Regions from separate parts of the Mesorhizobium sp. C120A genome, predicted to be linked through region 3. Evidence: predicted binding sites of a transcription regulator. Region 3 holds the regulator's gene; each other region holds the start of a gene.
The links. The regulator LexA, encoded in region 3, represses DNA repair genes until DNA is damaged. The targets are predictions, from matches to a motif close to TGTTCNNNNTGTGTTCNG.
Positions count from the first base shown of each region.

Region 1: a site for LexA is predicted at 1,474-1,491, ahead of NL532_RS04050 (ImuA family protein). Genes of this name have one in related genera too.
Region 2: a site for LexA is predicted at 1,812-1,829, ahead of NL532_RS01480 (putative DNA modification/repair radical SAM protein). Genes of this name have one in related genera too.
Region 4: a site for LexA is predicted at 2,088-2,105, ahead of NL532_RS26615 (PA0069 family radical SAM protein). Genes of this name have one in related genera too.

Region 1 covers NZ_CP100476.1:826,058-829,264, reverse strand. Annotated here, with positions in the region: gene NL532_RS04065 (HpcH/HpaI aldolase/citrate lyase family protein) at 1-452, shown strand, start outside; gene NL532_RS04060 (DUF1737 domain-containing protein) at 492-698, shown strand; gene NL532_RS04055 (metallopeptidase family protein) at 862-1,284, opposite strand; gene NL532_RS04050 (ImuA family protein) at 1,514-2,566, shown strand; gene NL532_RS04045 (Y-family DNA polymerase) at 2,508-3,207, shown strand, end outside.
Region 2 covers NZ_CP100476.1:315,035-318,241, forward strand. Annotated here, with positions in the region: gene NL532_RS01475 (UdgX family uracil-DNA binding protein) at 1-572, opposite strand, end outside; gene NL532_RS01480 (putative DNA modification/repair radical SAM protein) at 575-1,810, opposite strand; gene NL532_RS01485 (glutamine synthetase family protein) at 1,930-3,207, opposite strand, start outside.
Region 3 covers NZ_CP100476.1:3,883,687-3,886,893, forward strand. Annotated here, with positions in the region: gene kynU (kynureninase) at 1-244, opposite strand, end outside; gene NL532_RS18825 (GntR family transcriptional regulator) at 412-1,176, shown strand; gene lexA (transcriptional repressor LexA) at 1,382-2,164, shown strand; gene NL532_RS18835 (ComEC/Rec2 family competence protein) at 2,158-3,207, opposite strand, start outside.
Region 4 covers NZ_CP100476.1:5,411,187-5,414,393, reverse strand. Annotated here, with positions in the region: gene rnhB (ribonuclease HII) at 6-704, opposite strand; gene NL532_RS26615 (PA0069 family radical SAM protein) at 859-2,013, opposite strand; gene NL532_RS26610 (glycosyltransferase) at 2,164-2,667, shown strand; gene NL532_RS26605 (hypothetical protein) at 2,920-3,207, shown strand, end outside.

The DNA of each region.
Region 1 (3,207 bases), 3.1 Mb from region 3:
GCCGCGACCCGGCCTCGCGCCTAGCTTGTTTCGTTGCCGGAACGAACGATCTGGTCAAGGAAACCGGCATTCTGGCGACGCCTGATCGGCGCTACCTCGTGCCTTGGCTGATGCAGATGGTGCTGGCGGCGCGGGCCGGCGGCATCGACATGCTCGACGGCGTCTCCAACGATTTTCGCGACCTCGACGCGTTTGCGCGCGAATGCACGGAAGCCGCTGCCATGGGGTTCGATGGCAAGACGCTGATCCACCCCGCCCAGATCGAAACCGCCAACCGCGCCTTTGCGCCCGCGCCCGAAGCTCTCGCCGAGGCGCGCGCGGTGAAGGATGCCTTCGCCTTGCCGGAAAATGCCGGCAAGGGCGTGATTGCTCTGAACGGCAGGATGGTCGAGCGGCTGCATCTGGCGCAGGCCGAGAAATTGCTGGCGAAGGCCGCCGCCATCGGCGCATGATCCGCCCCGAAAAGACGAACTCACGACAGGATCTGACCCATGAGACTTTACCGCTTTTTGTCCGCCCCCGACGATTCAACCTTCTGCCACAAGGTCACCGCGGCGCTGAACAAGGGCTGGCACCTGTACGGCTCACCGACCTACGCCTACGACAAGAAGACCAAATCGATGCGCTGCGGCCAGGCGGTGGTGAAGGATATCGACGGCCAGGAATACGGGCCGGATACCAAGCTGAGCGACTGGTAGGCTTTGCCAGGCACGGACGCAGGCTGTGTCGAGATTCAGGTCAGGCCGAGCCGAGAACAGTGGTTTCCGAGAACCGGAGCGGAGCGTACTTAAAGTACGCGAGCACCGGAAGCGCAGGAAGCTGCCGTTCGCAGGCCGGCTTCACCTGAATATCGGCGCAGCCTCACTCCGCCGCCTCTTCGATTTTCTCCATATCATCATCCGACAGGCCGAAATGGTGGCCGATCTCGTGGATCAGCACGTGGGTGACGATGTCGCCCAGCGTCTCTTCGTTCTCGGCCCAGTAGTCGAGGATGGCGCGGCGGTAGAGGGTGATGCGGTTCGGGCCTTCGCCGGTCTGCGGGTTCCAGCGCTCGGCGATGCCGCGGCCCTCGAACAGGCCGAGCAGGTCGAACGGCGTCTCCAGCGACAGATCGTCCATGATCTCGTCGGTCGGGAATTCGGCGATCATGATGACGATCTCGCCGGTCAGCTTGCGGAAATCGTCGGGCAGATGCGCGTACGCCTCCAGCGCCAGAAACTCCATCTCCTCGATCGAGGGCGAGAGTTCATCGTGCCAGGTGCGGGTCTTGTAGATGCGGGCCATGCTTTGTCCTTTGATCCCGGCATATAGGCTTTCCCTCCGGACTCGGCAAATGGACGGGTACCTGGCCGATGACTGTTTCTTTGCGCCGAATGGCTGCGACCAAAGTCCAAGGTTGGCCTCGCCACCTTTGATCAAGGAATAAATTCCTTCTGACTCCGCTTGACTCTTCCGGCACCCTCTGGAATCTATGGGAACATAACAGGAACAATTGTGAGAGAAATTGACCGTCATGGCGACATCAGCCGTGGCGCGGGAGACTGTTTTTGCCCTGCGCCGCCAGATCGCGAAGATCGAGGGAACGCTGCCCGAGCGCCTGGCCGCGCCGGCTGGCGAGGGGCTGCGCGCGGGTCCTGGCGGCGGTCTCGACGCCGCGCCTGAACCCGATGCCGATGTCACCATCATCCGGCGCGGGCTTGCCGTGGCTTCGCCGGATGCTTTCCTGGCCACCGGCGTCGAGCGCCTCGATGCGGCGCTGAGCGGCGGCCTTCCGAAAGCCGCCTTGAGCGAAATCCATGGCCTTGAGACCCGCAATGCCGGGGCCGTCGCCGGCTTTGTGCTGTCGCTTGTCAGCCTGATCCTCAAGGGCCAGCCCTTGCCCGTGCTGTGGATCGGCACATCGGAGATTTTTCGCGAGGCCGGCTTTCCCTATGCCAGGGGATTGCAGGGCATGTTCGGTCTCGCACCGGAGCAATTGCTGTTTTCCGAGGCGCCGAAACTCACCGATGCGCTGTGGGTAGCCGAGGAGGCCGCCAAGATGACGGCGCTCGCCGCAATCATCCTCGAAATCCGTGGCAGCCCGCAGCGGCTCGACCTCACCGCGACGCGCCGGCTGCACGCGCGCGCCCAAAACGCCGGCCGGCCGGTGTTCCTGCTGCGCCAGGCCGGCGAAGCCGAGCCGACCGCCGCCCCGGTGCGCCTCATCGTGTCGGCTGCACCAGCGAAATCGCGCCGGACGATCGCCGGGCCGCTTGCCGGCTCGATCGGCCACCCTGCCTTCACCGTCAGCATCGGCAAGAGCCGCACCGCTCTGCCTGGACAATTCACACTGGAGTGGAACCCCGATGAACACGCATTCGAAGAAAGAAAGCCCCGCGAAAAACGGGCAGAGAATTCTGTCGCTGTGGTTCCCGCATCTGGCGGCAGAACGGATCCTGCGCCAGCGCCTGGGACGGTCGTGGCGTTCCCGGCCTTCGGATCATCTGCCGCCATCTCACCCACCGCTCGTGATCAGCCATCGCGACCGCAACGCCCAGCGCATATCGGCCCTCGACGAGCGGGCTGAGGCGCTGCATCTGAAGCCTGGCATGGGCATTGCCGACGCCCGTGCCATGCATCCCTCGATCGACATTGTCGAGGCCGATCCGGAGGCCGACCGCCGGCTGCTCGAAGGCCTCGCCGACTGGTGCGACCGCTATACGCCGCTGGTGGCGCTTGACGGCGTCGACGGGCTTTATCTCGACGTCACCGGCTGTACCCACCTGTTCGGCGGCGAGCGCGCCATGCTGGACGACATCCTTGCGCGGTTTTTCCAGCAGGGTTTCGATGTCCGCGCCGGGTTGGCCGCGACGCCGGGTGCAGCCTGGGCGGCAGCGCGCTTTTGCGGCGACCGCATCGTTGTCTCCGGCGAGGAAGAAGCGCTGCTCGCCCCCTTGCCGCTGGCCGCACTGCGCATCGAGGCCGATATCCGCGCCAGCCTGGAAAGCGTCGGTCTGCGCACCGCCGGCGCGGTCATGGCAGCGCCGCGCGCGCCGCTCGCCCGCCGTTTCGGCGCGACCTTGCTGTTGCGTCTTGACCAGGCGCTCGGCCGCCTCGACGAGGCGGTATCGCCGCGCCTGCCGGTGGCGCCCCTTTCAGTCGAACGCCACCTGGCCGAGCCGGTCGTGCTGACCGCCGAGATCGAACGGCTGGTGCTCTTGCTGGCGG
Region 2 (3,207 bases), 3.1 Mb from region 3:
ATCGCCAGCCTTTCGCCGTTCCAGTCGGCGGAGGCATAGGGCGTCAGGATGGTCCAGCGCATGCCGGTGAACCGCCGGACGAAGAAATCCGCGTTGCGCTCGACAATGAAATGCTCCGGCTCGAACCAGGCGACGTAGCGCTCGTTCTCGCCGTCGCCGATCTTCCGGAAGCGTACGAAGGCATGCATCTTATGGCTGTCGCGCCGCACCGCCTTTTCCATGGCTTCGAGCCGCCTGGTGTCGGGATCGGATGCGATCGCCAGCAGTTTCGGCTCGGTGCGCAGGCGCCAAAGCATCCAGTAGAGAAAGGCAAACCGGCCGGGGTCGGAGTGGCAGAAGGCCGTTTCGGCATGGGCGATGAACTCGCGCGGGACGGTAAGCTGCGCGCCCTCTGGCACCGCCGGCAAGGCATCTTGAGTATCATTGGCGTCGGACCCGACACCCCAACTAATATCCTCAGGTCGGACCTCATTCAGCGCCAGACGCCGTGCCGCATCGCGCCAACCGGCGAAATCGGTCTGGCTCGCTAGCCGGACAGTGTATCGGGCAAGGTCGAGCTGGGCCGGCTGCATGGTCAAAACAGAGACAGTTGTTCGCAGGACTTTACGATCGTGTCGCGCAAGCCGGTCTTGTCCGTTAGTCCACCCGGCGACCAGCCTTCGGCGATGATGAAGGGCCTCAGCTTGGCGATCGAATGGCAGATCCGTCCGACATCTTCCAGCCGCATGTGTCGGTGGCGGCGGGTTTCAAGGATCTTCGCCACCACCTTGGTGCCCAGACCCGGAACCCGCAGCAGCGCTTCCCGATCGGCGCGGTTGATGTCGACGGGAAACCTCGCCCGATTGCGCAAAGCCCAGGCGAGCTTGGGGTCAATGGCGAGATCGAGCATGCCGTCGCTGCTGCCGGCGAGGATTTCCGGCTGCGAAAAGCCGTAGAAGCGCATCAGCCAGTCGGCCTGATAGAGCCGGTGCTCGCGCATCAGCGGCGGTTTCTGCAGCGGCAGCGACGATGACGAATCCGGGATCGGGCTGAAGGCGGAGTAATAGACGCGCCGCAGATGGTAGCTGCCATAGAGCCGCGCACTGGTGTGCAAGATGCCGTCGTCGGATGTCTTGTCGGCGCCGACGATCATCTGCGTCGACTGACCTCCGGGCGCAAAGCGTTCGCGCTTCTTGGTCCTCAGCGTCGGCTCGGCTTTTTCCTCCATCTTCCGGCGCAGGTTCGCCATGGAAAGGCGGATCGTTTCCGGCTTCTTCTCCGGCGCCAGTTTCTTGACGCCCTCATCGGTCGGCAGTTCGACGTTGATAGACAGCCGGTCGGCGTAGAGCCCGGCCTGCTCGACCAGTTCGGCCGAGCTTTCCGGAATGGTCTTCAGATGAATATAGCCGGAGAATTTTTCGTCCAGCCGCAGCCGCCGCGCCACCTCCACCATCTCGGCCATGGTCTCGTCGGGCGAACGGATGACGCCGGAGGACAGGAAGAGGCCCTCGATGTAGTTGCGCCGGTAGAAATCCATGGTCAGCTTCACCACCTCGTCGATGCTAAAGCGGGCGCGGCGCACATTCGATGACGAGCGGTTGATGCAGTAGCTGCAATCGTAAATGCAGAAATTGGTGAGCAGGATTTTCAGGAGCGAAATGCAGCGGCCATCCGGCGCGTAGGAATGGCAGATGCCCATGCCTTCTGTGGAGCCGATACCGCCGGATTGGAGCGAATCCTTCTTCGCCCAGCCGGACGAGGCGCAGGAAGCATCGTATTTGGCGGCGTCAGACAGGATTGCCAGCTTTTCACGGACGGTAGGTGCGCTCATCCGTTCATGATATGTTCTTGAAGGCTGCAGCGCCACCTCATTTGATGCAGGCGGCGAAAAAGTAATCGCCGCCTGATCGTCGGGCTAGCAGGACGACTGCCCGAGTTCCAGGCGGTCTCTCAGACCTCATGGAGGTAGAGGTGGTAATCCAGCTCGCTGACGGTGCGGGCGACGCGCAGATACTCCGACTGCTTGATCGCCACGAAGGTGCGATGCAGATCCTCGCCAAGCGCCTCTTTCAGGAAGCTCGATGCCCGCGCCGCCTCGATCGCAGCGCGCCAGTCGACCGGCATGGTCGTGCGCGTGATGGCGGCTTCATAGCCATTCCCAGTGGTTTCGGGGCCGGGGTCGAGGCCTTCATCCAGACCCTTGATGATGCCGGCCAGCACCGTTGCCGCGATCAGGTAGGGATTGGCGTCGACACCCGACGGCCGGTGCTCGATGCGCCGGTTCTTGGCGTCGCCCGCCGGGATGCGCAGCGCCACCGAACGGTTGTTGACGCCCCAGGTCGGCGCCACCGGCGCATAGGACTGCGAGACGAAGCGCCGCCAGGAATTGGCGTGCGGCGCAAACACCAGCATCGATTCGGCCATGGTCTGGATCAGCCCGCCGAGCCCCTGCAGCAGCGGCAGCGACCAGCTTTCGCCGCCAGCCTCGGCAAAAACGTTGCGGCCGTTCTTGTCCTGCAACGAAACATGGAAATGCATGCCGGAGCCGGCGTATTTTTCGATCGGCTTGGCCATGAAGCAGGCGGTGACACCATGGCGGCGCGCCTGCGCCCGCACCAGCCGCTTCAACATGACGAGGTCGTCGGCCGCCCGCATGACATCCTTGCGATAGTTCAGCGTCAGCTCGTACTGGCCGGGCGCGTATTCGGAAATCACCGTTTCGGCCGGAATGCCTTGCGCCTTGGCCGCGGCATAGATGTCGGAAAACAGCGGCTCCATGCCGTGCAGATGGTCGACGGAATAGACTTCCGTCTTGGCCGAGCGGCGGCCGTCGAGCACGGCGTCCGCCGGCTTTACCTTGCCGTCGGCGTCACGCTCATTGGCAAGCAGGAAAAATTCGAGTTCGAAGGCGCCGGCGGGATAGAGGCCCTTGGCCGCCAAGATGTCGACCTGCCTGGCCAGCGCCAGCCGTGGGTCCGACGACATAGGCTGTCCCTCGAGATGGTACATCGCCATCAGCAACTGGCCGCGCGGCGGGTTCGTGCCGTAAAGCGGCACCAGCGTGCCGGGGATCGGCCATGCCCTGAGATCGCCGTCTCCAGTCGTCCAGATCAGCCCGGTTTCGTGCACATCCTCGCCGGTGATGTCGAGGCCGAGGATCGAGATCGGCATGTGGCGGCCGCCCTCGAAGATGCTTTTCAGCTCATGCCGGCGCACGATCTTGCCGCG
Region 3 (3,207 bases):
GATCTCCGAGTTCCACCGGCATGTTGAACCAGCCGGCGGTGTTCCAGGCGCGAATGAGATCGTGCGCCCATTCCTGCGTGGCGGCCTGCTGCAGTTCGCTGAAGACGACCGCTGACGCGGCGCCCAGGGAATTGCCGTCGAGATAAATCACGCCTTGCGGCAAGACAAAGCGTCCGCGCATGGAGCGCAGCGGATCGGCGGCATCCATTGCTTCGATTGTAGCGAGATCGGGTGTCGTGCTCATGATCCGGCGCCCCTCCATGGACAAACGCGCGCGGCGGAGCCTGCCGCCCAAACATGCCGGCGATCTTGAGTGGTCGCCCTTGAACTGTCAAACATTATATATAATTCACCCATTGAAAGGCTTTGATATATAATGATCCGCCGAGCGTTTATGTCTGATGGATCACGATGCTGGATGACGAGCAGACCTCGAAGACGGAAGCGGCCTATCGCCTGCTCAGGCGCGATATTCTTGCGACCCGGCTGGCGCCTGCCGCGCCGTTGAAGCTGAGCACGCTGCGCAACACCTACGGCATCGGCTGGACGCCGTTGCGCGAGGCGCTGTCGCGGCTGGAGGCGGAACGGCTTGTGACCGCCATCAGCAACCGCGGGTTTGCGGTCGCTCCCGTCTCTCGGGCGGAGCTCGAGGATTTGGCGCGTGCGCGGCTGGTGGTCGAACTGCCCCTGCTGGTGGAATCGATCGAGGAGGGCGACCGTGAGTGGGAAGACGCGGTCGTTGCCGCCCACTATCGTCTCTCACGGTGCGGGTCTGTTCTCGACGATCCATCGGATGATGCGGTCGACGCGTGGTACGAAAAACACGATGCCTTCCATGCGGCGCTGCTCAGTGCCGCGACATCCAGCTGGCTGCTGCGCTTCAATGCGACGATTTCCGACCAATTGCATCGCCATCACCGCTTTCTGGGTCTGGCCCCGACGCTGCGCGCCGCCGCCGGCCGCACGGATGGCCACCGGAAGGCCGTGGCGGCCCTGCGCGACGCCGTGGCGATCGAACACCATACCGCCCTGATGGAAGCGGCCCTCGATCGCGACGTCGAACGTGCGAAAACTCTGATGACCGCTCACATCGGCTACACGCTGCAGGTCTATGCCCAGAGTGAACCCGGCGCGGATGCTGCGCAGCCCCGTCCGAAAAGGAAGCGGCGATCGTAGCCGACGACGCAGGGCACTTTGTCTTCGTTTCACCCCGTTGCCGGCCAACGACTACGAGCGGCGCTCGCAGCGCCGAACGTTACGCTGAACAAAACGTCAACACATTCATTAAACTTTAAAAGGTTGCGGAACACAACTGGAACAGATAGGGTTTGTTCTGGGTTTGTTTTTTCTGATTCTGGTTTCAGAACCCTTGGGGGCCGCGATGCTGACGCGCAAACAACATGAGCTTCTGATGTTCATCCATGAACGCCTGAAGGAGAGCGGAATCCCGCCGTCCTTCGACGAGATGAAGGAAGCGCTCGACCTCGCCTCCAAGTCCGGCATCCACCGCCTGATCACGGCGCTTGAGGAGCGCGGTTTCATTCGCCGGCTGCCGAACCGGGCGCGCGCGCTGGAAGTGCTGCGGCTGCCCGACTCGATCGCACCAGGCCTCAATGCGGCGAGGAAGTTTTCGCCGAGCGTCATTCAGGGCAGTCTTGGTCAAACCGGCCAAGGGCAAGGCGGCCAAGGACAAGGCGCGTTGGGCCAAGGCGGTCTCGGCCGCCAGATCAAGCCGGGCTCGCCGTCGCGTTCGATGTCGGCCGGCAATGACGATGCCGTTTCCGCGATTTCAATCCCGGTTATGGGACGCATCGCCGCCGGCGTGCCGATCGACGCCATCCAGCATCAGACCCATTCGATCTCGGTGCCGCCCGATATGATCATGGGCGGCGAACACTACGCGCTCGAGGTCAAGGGCGATTCGATGATCGAGGCCGGCATTTTCGATGGCGACACGGTCATCATCCGCAATGCCGACACAGCCAGCCCCGGCGAGATCGTGGTGGCGTTGGTCGACGATGAGGAAGCGACCCTGAAACGCTTCCGCCGCAAGGGCGCCTCGATCGCCCTGGAAGCCGCCAACCCGGCCTACGAGACCCGCATTTTTGGACCGGACAGGGTGAAGGTGCAGGGCAAGCTTGTCGGATTGATCCGGCGCTACTGAGCCGGCTTGGGTTTGTACTTTTCACGCTGGTTGTAAGGCGGCAGGCCGCGCGCTTCGCGGGAGAAGCGGCGTTGCTCGTGCCAGGGGCGATACGGCTTGTCGACGGCGAAGCGGATGGTTGGCGCTGCAGCTGCCGATTGCGGATCGAAGAAGACGGCGGCGCTGCCGTCGCGGGCCAGCTGTTTCTTCGTCACGACCAGCACCAGCGGGTCGCGGCACGGATTGTAGGCGGTGGCGTCATCGATGACGATCAGGCTCGCGAAGGCACAGGCCGGCCGCGCCGTCTTGCGGTCTTTCGCAAGCGCTACAATGGCTCCGGAAGGGTGCCGGGCGATACAGAGATCGCCGGTGCAATAGAAGGGCGAGCCGGGCGGCAGATCGAGCGGATCGAGATCGAACCGCGTATCTGTTGCCTCGAAAATCTCAGGTGGGATAATGGTTTTGGCCCGCAGCGCCCGTTTCCAATTGTCCGTGGTGAATTCGTTGGAGCGTTCGCGGTTGAGGGCGAGTTCGCCGCCACCGATCGGCATGGCCACCAGATGCGCATCCTCGGATATGAGCACGTCGGGCGTAAGCACCTGCGGCACCGTCAACAGGCCGGCCAGCGCGAAAGGCACGGCCGCCAACCTGAGCCAGGTGGTGGCCATGGTGGCGATGACGAGGGCGACCGCCACCAACAGCACCGAGCGGATGGAGATCAGCCCGACGGCGTCGACCGGCGAGCGCTCGGAAATCCAGGCCGATATAGCGATCATCGCCATCAGACCCTTGCCCATCACATAGAGGAACGGCCCGTCGGCGCCGAACGGCATCGCCAGTGCGCTGAGCACGGCAAAAGGCATGACGATCAACGAAACAATCGGCATCACGGCCAGATTGGCGATCAGGCTGAGCGGCGACACACGCTGAAAATGCCAGATGGCGAACAGCAAGGTTGCACTGCCGGCGATGATCGAGGTCATGGCGAGGCCGCCCATGGCCAGCGCGAATTTTCGCGACAGGAAGCCGACGAAGGAGCGCTTTGCCGGCGGCGTTCTCACCTT
Region 4 (3,207 bases), 1.5 Mb from region 3:
GGAGATTAGCTGTCCAACCCGACAAACCCTTCTTCTTCCACCACCTCAACCCCACCCAGCCTGAACGGCGCGAATGATGCCCGGTGCAGCCTTGCCACCGGCCCATGCGCTTCGATCGCGGTGCGGTGCCGCACGGTGGCGTAGCCCATATGGACCTCGAACCCGTAGCGCTCGTGATGGCTGCCGCAGCCGCACATCATGCGGTCGCGCATCACCTTGGCGACGATCGAGGCGGCGGCGATCGATTGCGAGCGCTGGTCGCCCTTGATCAGCGCGCGGCCTTCGCAGAGGAGGCCCGGCGGCACATCGCGGCCATCGGCCAGCGCCAGCTTCGCCTGGATCGGCAGGCCGGCAAGGGCGCGGCGCATGGCTTCCAGGCTGGCCTTGAGGATGTTGCTGCCGTCAATGCCTTCGGCGCTGACCGAGGCCATCGACACGCCGAGCGCTGACCCCAGGATTTTCAGGAACAGCGCCTCGCGCTGCAAATGGTTGAGCCGTTTGGAATCGTCGAGCCCGTCGGGAATGTTGGCGGGATCGAGGATCACGGCCGCCGCCACCACCGGCCCCGCCAGCGGACCGCGGCCGGCCTCGTCCATGCCTGCCACCGGCCACAGGCCTTCGGCCATCGCCTTCGTCTCGAAGGAGAAATCGGGCTTTTCGACGATTTCGAAAAGAAGCGGAGAATCGGAACGTGCGCGAGCCATGTTGCGGCGAGGTTCGCATCGGCTCCGATTCTCCGCAAGTCCCTCCAGGGTCGAGTGGGGCAAGACCGGGAGGGCACCGTCTGCAGGCCGGGGGACAGGCCGGACGGGATTCTTGGGTCGCCTGACAGCCACGAGGGCAGGGCAAGCGCTACTCTCAGAGCAGCATCAGCTGCTCGGTCGCCTTGGCGGCGGCGACAAACTGGTCGGTTCGGAGCGTGCGCCGCTCGGCGTTGAGGCCGAGCCGCTTGGCCGTGATCTCGAAGCGCCGGCCGATCTGCCAGGCATAGGGGCCGGCGCCTTTCATCCGCTTGCCCCATTCCGAATCATAGTCCTTGCCGTCGCGCATCGAACGGATCAGCGACATCACGTGCCGGTAGCGGTCGGGATAATGGCGCAGCAGCCAGTCCTTGAAGATCGGCGCCACCTCGAGCGGCAGGCGCAGGATGACATAGCCGGCCTCGCGGGCGCCTGCGGCGCGTGCCGAATCGAGGATGCGCTCCATCTCCTGGTCGGTCAGGCCGGGAATGATCGGCGCCACCATGACAGAGGCCGGGATGCCGGCATCGGAAAGCTGCCGGATCGCCTCAAGCCGCTTGGTCGGCGTCGACGCGCGTGGCTCCATGGTGCGCGCCAGCATGCGGTCCATCGTCGTCACCGACAGCGCCACCTTGGCCAAGCCCCGTTCGGCCATGCGCGACAAGATGTCGATGTCGCGCGTCACCAGATGGGATTTGGTGACGATGCCGACCGGATGGCCGCGCGCCTCCAGCACTTCGAGGATCTCGCGCATGATCCGGTATTGTTTCTCGATCGGCTGGTAGGGATCGGTGTTGGTGCCGATCGCGATGGTGCGCGGCTGATAGCCATCCTTCGACAGTTCCTTGTCGAGCAGCCGCGCCGCATCCGGCTTGGCAAACAGCTTCGCTTCGAAATCCAGCCCCGGCGACAGGCCCATGAAGGAATGCGTCGGCCGGGCGAAACAATAGACGCAGCCATGCTCGCAGCCGCGATAGGGGTTGATCGAGCGGTCGAAGGAAATGTCGGGCGATTCGTTGCGGGTGATGATGGTGCGCGGCTTCTCGACCTGCACTTCGGTCTTGAACGGCGGCAATTCCTCCAGCGAATTCCAGCCGTCGTCGAACACATGCCGGCTGACCGGCTCGAACCGGCCGGACGGGTTGATGCCCGCGGAACGGCCGCGGTTGCGATCCGGACGGACGCGCATGCCGCTCTGTTCGATCATCGCATTGGCCATCTCGGCTCGCCCTGCTCCGAAAGCAGCAATGTCCGCACGCACGATATGTTCCATTTTGGCCCTTTCCCAAGGACTGTCGGCTGGCTGTCGAATCGCTCTGTTCATGAAAATAATCCTATTTCGCTGATGAGAACAAAGCAAGAACTTTTTCGTTGGGCCATGCAAAACTGGCGCTGCGCCGGGCTTTCCGCTATTCGGCTAAAAATGCTCAGCGTTCTCATCGAAACCCGGGATGACGAAGAAGGCCTTGCCCGCACGCTCGCCTCGTTGATCGGCGGCGCGGTCGAGGGCGTGGTGCGCGATGTCATCGTCTGCGACACCGGCTCGACCGACCAGACGCATCGGGTTGCCGATCATGCCGGCTGCCACTTCGTGGCCGGCGGCATTGCCGCGGGAATCAGGCAGGCGAAGGGTGACTGGCTGCTGTTTCTGGAACCCGGCGCAAGGCTGGCGGAGGGCTGGATCGACGACGTTGTCGCTCACACGGCGCGGCAAACCATGCCGGCGCGCTTTTGCCGTGCGCGCGGCAGCCGCACGCCGTTCCTGTCACGGGTGTTTTCGGGCAACCGGGCGCTGGCCGAAGGGCTGGTCATCAGCAAGCGCCAGGCCGCTGCCCTGTCGAAGAACGCGCACAGCGCCGAAGCCCTTGCGCGCGGTCTCGCCACCAGGCGGCTCGACGCCGAAATCTGGCTGGCGCCGAAGAAGTGATGTTTCTCCCTTTTCCCGTTCCCAGGGAGAAGGGTGCCCGAAGGGCGGATGAGGAGCAGCGTCGGCGTCTCATCCGCATTGGCACGGTCGCAGCACCATCCCTCTTTTTCGCCGCAAAAAGCTATTGTGCATTGCACAAAAGCTGACGCGGGATTAGCATTCCGTTGATGCGGGATATCGGGGTTTGGGTAGTGCCGGAGCGGTAAGCAAGCGCCGCGTCGTCGTTGCTGCCGTTCATATCTGAGGACCCCGATGAACCTTTCGTCCCCTGACAAATCCGGCGCCCCCAGTCTGGAAGCCATTGCCCGCAACGGCAGCCTGCTCCGCCGCATTGCGGTGCGTATCCCGACCTATCTGTCCGACCTGCGCGAAAATCCCGCATGGCTGCCGATGTTCGTGCTTGCCCGCACCATGCCGGCGCGCAAGCTGCACTGGCTTGGCGCCAAAGCCGCGCGCCCCGCGCAGAGTGCCGGAGCGACGATGTTCAGGGGCGTCGACCTCAAGTCGATCGTCGCGGCGCTGCGCACCGATGGCCTGTTC